DNA from 2 places in the Arthrobacter sp. B0427-1-12 genome. Region 1 is predicted to be linked to the other one. Evidence: riboswitches for the same ligand, from Rfam matches in the RefSeq annotation. Region 1 holds a riboswitch; the other holds the start of a gene.

What was found. A riboswitch is a leader RNA that binds a small molecule or an ion and turns the genes downstream of it on or off. The one in region 1 is predicted to bind cyclic di-AMP.
Region 2: another riboswitch for cyclic di-AMP. It lies ahead of AC5RWU_RS05100 (LysM peptidoglycan-binding domain-containing protein); the one in region 1 lies ahead of AC5RWU_RS22685 (M23 family metallopeptidase).

Annotation. Positions count from the first base shown of each region.
Region 1 covers NZ_JBNHIC010000084.1:111-4,443, forward strand. Annotated here, with positions in the region: gene serC (phosphoserine transaminase) at 7-1,140, opposite strand; gene AC5RWU_RS22680 (iron-dependent transcriptional repressor DtxR) at 1,366-2,061, shown strand; cyclic di-AMP (ydaO/yuaA leader) riboswitch at 2,436-2,639, shown strand; gene AC5RWU_RS22685 (M23 family metallopeptidase) at 2,641-3,429, shown strand; cyclic di-AMP (ydaO/yuaA leader) riboswitch at 3,547-3,723, shown strand; gene AC5RWU_RS22690 (hypothetical protein) at 3,729-4,333, shown strand, end outside.
Region 2 covers NZ_JBNHIC010000004.1:128,963-133,295, reverse strand. Annotated here, with positions in the region: partial or broken gene AC5RWU_RS05110 (cation diffusion facilitator family transporter) at 1-395, shown strand, start outside; gene AC5RWU_RS05105 (NAD(P)-dependent oxidoreductase) at 513-1,157, shown strand; gene AC5RWU_RS05100 (LysM peptidoglycan-binding domain-containing protein) at 1,295-2,017, opposite strand; cyclic di-AMP (ydaO/yuaA leader) riboswitch at 2,107-2,284, opposite strand; gene AC5RWU_RS05095 (DUF3375 domain-containing protein) at 2,788-4,254, shown strand; gene AC5RWU_RS05090 (DUF4194 domain-containing protein) at 4,247-4,333, shown strand, end outside.

The DNA of each region.
Region 1 (4,333 bases):
GGAGGCTTACTTGCCCAGCTGTTCCACGACGTAATCGATGCACTTGATCAGGGCGCTCACGTCCTCGGGCTCGATCGCCACGAAGGTGGCGATGCGCAGCTGGTTGCGGCCGAGCTTGCGGTACGGCTCCACATCCACTACGCCGTTGGCCCGCAGCACCTTGGCCACTGCCGCAGCGTCCACCGAGTCGGCGAAGTCGATGGTGGCGATCACGTTGGAACGGTGCTCAGGGTTCGCCACATACGGGGTGGTCAAGGGATTGGTCTCTGCCCACTCGTAGACCCGGCCGGCCGAATCCGCCGTCCGCTTGGCGGCGAAGTCCAGGCCGCCCTGGGCGTTCAGCCACTCGACTTGGGCGTTGAGGGTCACCAGCGTGGACAGCGCCGGAGTGTTGTAGGTCTGGTTCTTCAGCGAGTTGTCGATTGCGGTGGACAGGTTCAGGAAGTCCGGGATCCAGCGGTCGGTCGCGGAGATCTTCGCGGCGCGCTCCAGCGCGGCAGGGGAGAAGAGGCCCAGCCACAGGCCGCCGTCGGAGGCGAAGTTCTTCTGCGGCGAGAAGTAGTAGACATCAGGCTGGGAAACGTCCACGTTGAGGCCGCCCGCGGCGGAGGTCGCATCGATGAGGACCAGGGCGCCTTCATCCGCACCTGCTACCCGCTGGACCGGCGCGGCGACGCCGGTGGAGGTTTCGTTCTGTGCCCAGGCGTAGACATCGACGCCGGCCTCGGCGGACGGGGTTGGCAGGGAGCCGGGCTCCGACTTGATGATGGAGGACGCCTCGAGGAACGGCGCCTTGTCCGTGGCCGAGGCGAACTTGGAGCTGAATTCGCCGAAGGACAGGTGCTGGGCCTTCTTCTCGACGAGGCCGAAGGTGGCGATATCCCAGAAGGCGGTGGCTCCGCCGATGCCAAGGATCACCTCATAGCCTTCCGGCGCTTTGAAGAACTGGCCCAGCCCCTCGCGGATGCTGCCGACCAGGTTCTTCACCGGGGCCTGCCGGTGCGAGGTGCCCAGGATTCCGGGATTCGCCTTCGCCAGTGCGTCGAGCTGCTCCTGGCGGACCTTCGACGGTCCGGCTCCGAAGCGGCCGTCCTTGGGCAGGAGTTCGGTGGGGATGCGGATAGTTGCGTTTTCGCTCATGGCGGCTCCAAACAATTCAGGGCTTTGTGTTGGTTCCTCACATTCTGCCCCAGTGCGGTCCGGCGGAGTTAGTTGAGGACGAATAATTCCCTGCGGCGGGACGCGGCGGGCACGTGGGGATTATCTGGACTCTGTACAAATAAGCTAATCTAAGGGGATGAGCGGCGGCGCGCTCCGCCGCCCGCTGTACCCCGCCTTCCATCCCGCTCTAGGAGCTGAACCGACGTGACAGACCTGATCGATACAACGGAGATGTATCTGCGCACCATCCTGGAGCTGGAGGAAGAAAACATTGTCGCGCTGCGGGCCCGCATTGCGGAACGGCTGCGCCATTCAGGTCCCACCGTCTCCCAGACCATCGGCCGGATGGAGCGGGACGGACTCGTGGTGGTATCCAATGACCGCCGCTTGGAGTTGACGGAAGCGGGCCGCCAGCGTGCCACTGAGGTAATGCGTAAGCACCGCCTCGCGGAACGCCTGCTTGCGGACGTGATCGGGCTGGACTGGGCCTACGTCCATGACGAGGCTTGCCGCTGGGAGCACGTGATGAGCGAGCGGGTGGAGCAGCGCCTGTATGAACTGCTGGGTCGGCCGACGGAATCGCCGTACGGAAATCCGATCCCGGGGCTCGAATCCCTGGGCGGCGAGCCGGCCAGGGGATTCACCGAGGGTGTAATCAACCTGCTGGAAGCCATGCGTGGCTATACCAAGGATTCGGCAGTCACGCTGGTACGGTTGTCCGAGCCGATCCAGGTAGAGCCGGAACTGCTGGCCCAACTGGATGAAGGCGGTCTCCGTCCCGGGGCGAAACTGACGTTGGAAGCGGTGGGCGAATACGTATCCGTCCGCGTTCCGGACATCGAGGGGGCTCTGGAACTGCCGCCAGAGGTCGCTGTACACGTCTTCGTGTCCGTCGCCTGACCAGTCCCCCGGAAACGCGGCGCAGGGACCTTCCTGTCCGCAATCTTGCCTGTCCGCAGACCGGCAGGTACGGCCGGAAGATGCGGCCGGCAATGGCGCGATGACGCGCCGTGATTTCCGCCATTTGGCCGAGCTGGCCATGTTGGATGCGTCACATGCCCCACTAGGCAATATGCATAGTGTGGGCGGTCCATACTCTGAAAATCCTTACAATAACGGCCGTTCTGGCTGTCTCTCCGACTTGTGGGATGTCCCAAGAGTTACCCACAGGGAATATAACGAAATTGTAACCGCCCGTTTTGGCTGTTTATAGTTGAGCCCTGGCGCCGAGACCTAGGCGTTATCGGATCCGCAGCCGAGCCCTGTCAGCGGATGCGATGTTTCAACCCACCTTGACAGGGGCGGAGGACCCATTGAGCGGCAGTTTCTGATCAACGTCTGATCGACTGCCTTGGGGTGAAGTCTCCAAATAACCGCAAAACAACCATGTCCTGCATGGGTGATTTGCGGTGCCTGGAGGCCGAGTTTCTCTACTCGAATCCGACAGCTAACTTCGCAGGCTTCAGGAGAGGGAAACTTTTGTCTAAGCACAAAGCAACGGGAGGCTTCCGTTCAGCCTCCCCGGCAGCCGATCGGAACCCGCGTGGCGGCCAGCATGCCAGCCGCCGGGCCTCCGAAGCCCGTCCGTCCGTCGCGGGCAAGGGCCTGGGCCAGAAGATGGGAGTCGTTGCCGCGGCTTCCGGCTTGGCGCTCACCGTCCTGATGCCTTCGGCCTCTGCAGTGGGGGATCAGCCCGCCGCGGACCAGCCCGCCGCTGCCCCCGTGGTCGAACCGGCCGTCAATGCGAGCGTCTCCGCCGCTGCAGGCACCACGGTCGACTTCACGCGCTCCGGGCTGTCCAGCAGCTTCGATCCGGACGCCAAACTGCATCAGGTAATGGTTGCTTCGGGTGGAGATATCCAGCGAACGGCCGCCAAGGGCACCCTGTCCCAGCCGATCGCGGAGCTCAAACTGACTTCTCCGTTCGGCTACCGTATTTCCCCGATCACCGGCGCAAGCGGCGAACTACACACCGGCCAGGACTACGGCTCCGCCTGCGGAACCCCGGTCCAGACGGCCGCGGGGGGCACTGTGAAGTCCGCCGGATGGCATGCCTATGGCGGCGGAAACCGTGTGGAAGTAGACCATGGCAACGGCCTGGTGACTACCTACAACCACATGTCCGCCATCGATGTGAAGGTGGGCCAGGTGCTGGAGCGTGGGGACGGCGTCGGCAAGGTTGGCAGCACCGGTGCTTCGACGGGATGCCATCTGCATTTCGAAGTGATGCTCAAGGACAAGCACGTGGACCCGCTGGGCTGGCTGTAACCGAGTCCACACCATTCCGTGATCAGAATGTGACATTGGAATAAATCTGTTATAGCGTTCAACCCGTGCCAAATTCGAAAAGGATTGGCACCCTCGAGCAGATTGCCTAGCTCTGCCACTGTCCGAGGTCCGTTCGCATCTTCGCATGGCAGGGGCGGGGGAACCACTTTCGGGCTTCTGGGGAAGCCCTTGGGGTTAAGTCGCACAGCGTACTGGGCTACCAGTGCTGCCGTACGGCCGGATGACTCCCATCCGAATCCGACAGCTCACCTCGCAGGCATTGGGAGAGGTAATCATCCATGTCCGCACGCACTGCCAGCCGCCATCGCGCTGCTACTGTTCGCACCAGCCCCCTGACCACCATTTCCAAGGCCGTTTCCGCCAATGCCGGTTCCTTCGGCCGCCAGGCTGCCGTGGTGGCCGCCGCTTCCGGCCTGGTGCTGGCCAGCGGCGTCTCCGCAAACGCCGCGGGCGCGCCCGCGCTTCGTGAGGCTGTGACCACGCCGCTGACCATCCAGGCCCAGGTGCCAGTCCAGGCCCCGGCCGAGGCTCAAATCAGCTTCGATCGCCCCAAGGTGTCTTCCATTGCTGCACCGGTCGTCGAGCAGACCCCGGCCGTTGAAGCTCCGGCAGCCGAAGCTCCGGCTGCGCCGGCTGCCGCAGCCCCCGCCGCGCCGGCTCGTGCCGCGGCCCCCGCGGTGGCAGCTCCTGCAGCTGCGCCTGCCGCACAGGTCCAGCGCGCCGCCGCACCTGCCCAGGCCGCTCCCGCTGCCCCGGCTGCCGCGCCGGCACCCGCCCCGGCCGCTGCACCGGCACCCGCCGCACCCGCCGCACCCGCTGCTCCCGTTTCCAGCGGCATCGGCGCGGCCCTGGCGGCCTCCGCCATGAGCCAGATCGGTATCCG
Region 2 (4,333 bases), on a different contig from region 1:
TCGCTGGCCGTGGTGCCCGGGGCAATCGGGTCCGGCTGGGCTTCCCACGGGCCGATCCAATCGTCGGACTGATCATCACTGCCGCCATCATGGTCCTGCTCTGGGGCACGGCGCGGGACGTCGGCCGCAGGCTGCTCGACGGAGTGGATCCGGAACTCGTGGACCGCGCCGAAAGGATCCTGCTGGCCGCCGATGGCATCAAGGCCGTCCGGGACGTCCGGCTTCGCTGGGCCGGACACCCCCTCGGCATGAGCGCAGCTGTTGCCGTCGAGCCAGAGACTACTGTGACCGATTTCCATCGCTTGGAGGAGCTCGGGGCGGCGGCACTCCGCCACGGCTTGCCCGGCGTCGGACACATTTCCCTCTCCCCCACTCCAGCGCACCAGGAGTCCTGATTACTCAAACCGCAGTAAGCGGCATGACCGGACCCGGCAACGGGAATAACTTGAAGGTGCAAGTACTTATCCCCAACGGAAGACGGGCATCGCCCGCACGCAACAGAAAGGACCGCCATGAAGATCGGCATCATCGGAGCAACGGGCAACGCAGGACGCGCCCTCGTCGCAGAGGCGACGAAACGAGGTCACGCAGCGACCGCCGTCGTCCGCAACGCAGCCAAGGCCGCGGAGGTCCTCGGGACCGACGTCCCGGTCCTCGAGCGCGACGCCTTCGACCTGGACTCCGCAGACCTCGGGGCCTTCGACGCCGTCGTCAACGCCTTCGGCACCGCTCCGGACCAGGCCCACCTGCACGTCGAGCTGGCCCGGTCGCTCGTCGAGCGCTCCCGTGGCACAGACGCCCCGCGCCTGGTCTTCATCCTCGGTGCCGGCAGCCTGACCACGGGCGAGGACGGCCATCTCGTCATCGAGGACATCCGCCAGATGCCGGGCGCCGAGGCCTGGGTCTCGATTCCCGAGAACCAGCTCAAGGAGCTCGAGTTCCTCCGCACAGTTACCGACGTCGACTGGGTGGGCGTCTCCCCGTCCGCCCTGTTCACACCCGGCGAGGCCACCGAGCCGGTGCTCGGCGCCGACGAGCTGCTGATTGCCGGCGACGGACAGTCCCACACGACTACCGGCACCATGGCCGTCGCGATCCTCGACGAGCTCGAGAACCCGGCGCACCGCCAGACCCGTTTCACGGTGTCCGACCGCTGACCCATCGTCCGCAGAGACGGCCCAGGCCGGGCGCACGAACGACCGTGTGGGCCAAGGAGCATCCTTAACGGCGAAGGCCCCCAACCGGAATCGGTTGGGGGCCTTCGCAGAGGCTAGGCTGGCTACCTGCCGCGTAATTAGCTCACGCGAACGAAGGTGGAGCCACCCAGATAGGACGCGGGGTGCACGGCGGTCTCGATGCCGTTCCAGCCACCGCTGATGGCCTGGCCGTTGCCGATGTAGATGGCAACGTGGCCCGGACGGATCATCAGGTCGCCCGGCTGCGGGGTGGATACAACACTGCCGTAACGGTAGAAGTGCTCCGGAGCGATGTCGCCGACGGACTTGCCGACGGAGCGCAGGGCCTTCTCCACCATCGCGGTGCAGTCCTGGTAGGTGCCCAGCTGGCTCTGGGCGGAGGCCACCAGGGCCGCACCGATGCCGCTGGAAGCAGGGGCACCGTTGATCTGGCTGGAGGCCAGCTGGATGCCGCCGGCCGGAGCGGCCGGAGCAGCAGCCGGAGCGGCAACGGGTGCAGCAGCCGGGGCGACAGCGGCCGGTGCGGCAGCGGGAGCGGCGGCCGGGGCAGCAGCGCCGGCGCCGGGCAGCTGGATGACCTGGCCGGGGAAGATAGTGGTGAACAGGCCCAGACCGTTCTGCGACAGCAGGGCGTTCAGGGGGACACCATGCTTGGCGGCGATGGCACCCATGGTGTCACCCGGCTGGACGGTGTGGGTGGCAGCACCGGCAGCGGCAGGAGCAACGGCCGGGGCCGGAGCCGCGGCACCACTCGGAGCGGAAACGCCCGCCTGGGCCGGAGCGCCGAAGCCCAGCACGAGGCCACCGGCGGCGGCGGTCACAACGACAGCCTTGGACAGACCCTTAACCGGGTTGGTGCGGACCGGAGTAGCACGGTGGCGTGCCGAAGATGAAGTGAAAAACAAAGTCTTTAGCCTCTCCCAACGCCTGCGAGGTGAGCTGTCGGGTTCGGATGGGAGTCACCCGGCCGAACGGCGTCCTGCGGAAAATTCCGGCCGGACACCGCTGCGGCTTAACCCCTAGGACTTCTGGCGAAGCCCGATCATGGTTCCCCCGCCCCTGCCAAGCGGTTGTAGCGAACGGACCCCGGGCAGTGGCAGAGCTAGGCGATCCACCCGAGGGTTGTTAACCAGCAATTGGTTAACACGAGGACCGACCGTACCCGAGGCCCCGCCCGAATGTCACATTTCGGATACGGAACAAAGTTCTGGCTTTCATGGGGTTGACACTCAGGAATTTCCCAGCCTTTCACAAGGCGTCTTTCTGTTTGCCGTGGGACTAAGAAGAGTACAAACCCACCCGCCCGCTCCGAAAATCCCATTGATTCCGCGGCAGAAGGAACCTGTGTGGCGATTGTGGCTGTTGTGGCATCCGCCGCGGCGAAAATGCCCCTTCCAAGGGAAGCCGATCCCCTCCGCTTCCACAGATGTGACGTTTATCTCTCTTTCGTCCGGGGCCACTGTCCCGGCCCCAGCCGGAGCACAGCGGGGCACAGCCATTCCGACGGAGACCTGGATCCGGGCTTCCTGCCGACCGCGGGTTAAGATCATCTCTGCCCGTTTGCTTGTTGGATGCGGGCGGAAAGCGCAGTATGTCCCTCACACAAACCGCCGTGTCCCAGTGGCGCGAACTCCAGACGCTCCAGTCCTCCCCTGGCTGGAAGCTCACCGCCGCGGCACCTTGGATCCCGGCACTGTTCCGGGCTGCCTTCACCCGGCCCCGGCCGCGCGTTCCGCTGGAGGAATTCCACGCCGCGACAGACACCTTCCTGACCGAGCTGCGCCGCCAGGGCGTCCAGCTCCGGGAAGACGCCACGGGGCGAAGCTACTGCGACGAGTGGGTGGCCAAGCGGTTCCTGGCCCGCCCCCGGGCCGGCGGCCAGTTCGTCTACGAACTCACTGAATCCTCCGTGCGTTTCCTCTCCTACCTGGACGGCTTCACGTCCGAAAAGACCAACCTCAACAGCTCCCGCCTGGCCACGCTGCTGACGCGCGTCGAGGCGCTGGCACACGAAACGGACCCGGACCCGGCCGCGCGGATCGACCTCCTCAAGGCGGAGATCGCCGAGCGCCAGGAACAGCTGCGGGCCTTGGAAGCCGGCGAAGCACCGCATACCCTCCCCGATGCCACGGCACTGGAGGCCGCCCACGACGTCCTCGACCTCGCCGCCGGCCTGCCGGCGGACTTCAAGCGGATGCGCGACGGCCTGGAGCGCATGCTGCATTCGCTCCGCCAGGAGATCATCGAGAGCAACGCCAGCAAGGGCATCACCATGGGGGAGATCCTGGAGGCGGACAAGAAGCTGCGCAGCACCGTGGAGGGGCGCACCTATGAGGGCTTTACGGCTTTCCTGAACGACGGCGACCAGCAGGCACGCTTCCGGCGCGCCACCGCGGCGGTGCTGGAGCGGGACTTTACCGAGGCGATGAGCGCCGAGGACCGGCAGACCCTGTACCGGCTGGTGGCCGATCTGCGCGAGCAGGCCACGGAAATCCAGCGGATCTACGGCCGGCTCTCGGAGAGCATGCACACCTACGTGCAAAGCGACGAGTACCGCGAATCGGTCCAGCTGCGCCGGCTGATCCGGGCCGCTGAAACCGCCATCCACAAGGCCCCCCGCACCCGGCGGCGCGCCGCCGTCGTGCCGGCACCGCAGCTGTACGGATCCCAGTTCGAATCCCTGGCCATGATCCGGCTGTACAACCCGGACGACCACCAGGCGCCGCCGAAGCTGGCCGCCCCCGCGACGTTCAGCGAGGCGGACATCCCCCGCCGCTCGCCCCGCACACCGCAGGCCGACCCCGAAGCGCTGCGTGCCGCCGTCGGACGCGCCCTCGCGGCGGCCGGAGAGGCGACCCTGGCACAGGTCTTCGGGCACCTGCCGCCGGAGCACCGGCACCTGAACAGCATCCGCGCGCTGCTCCACGCCGCCCTGAACCAGGGCGCCCCACCGGATCCCCTCCGGCGTGAAGAGGTCCGGTTCACGCAGATCGACGGGACCGAGCGCATCGCCCACCTACCCACCGTTACCTTCCGGAAAGCAGCCTTCCATGCCTGAGCCCTATACCGACGCCGGCACCGACAGCGGCGAGGCCGTGTTCCCCGAGGCTCCTGCCGCCCTCGTGCGGGACCGCCTG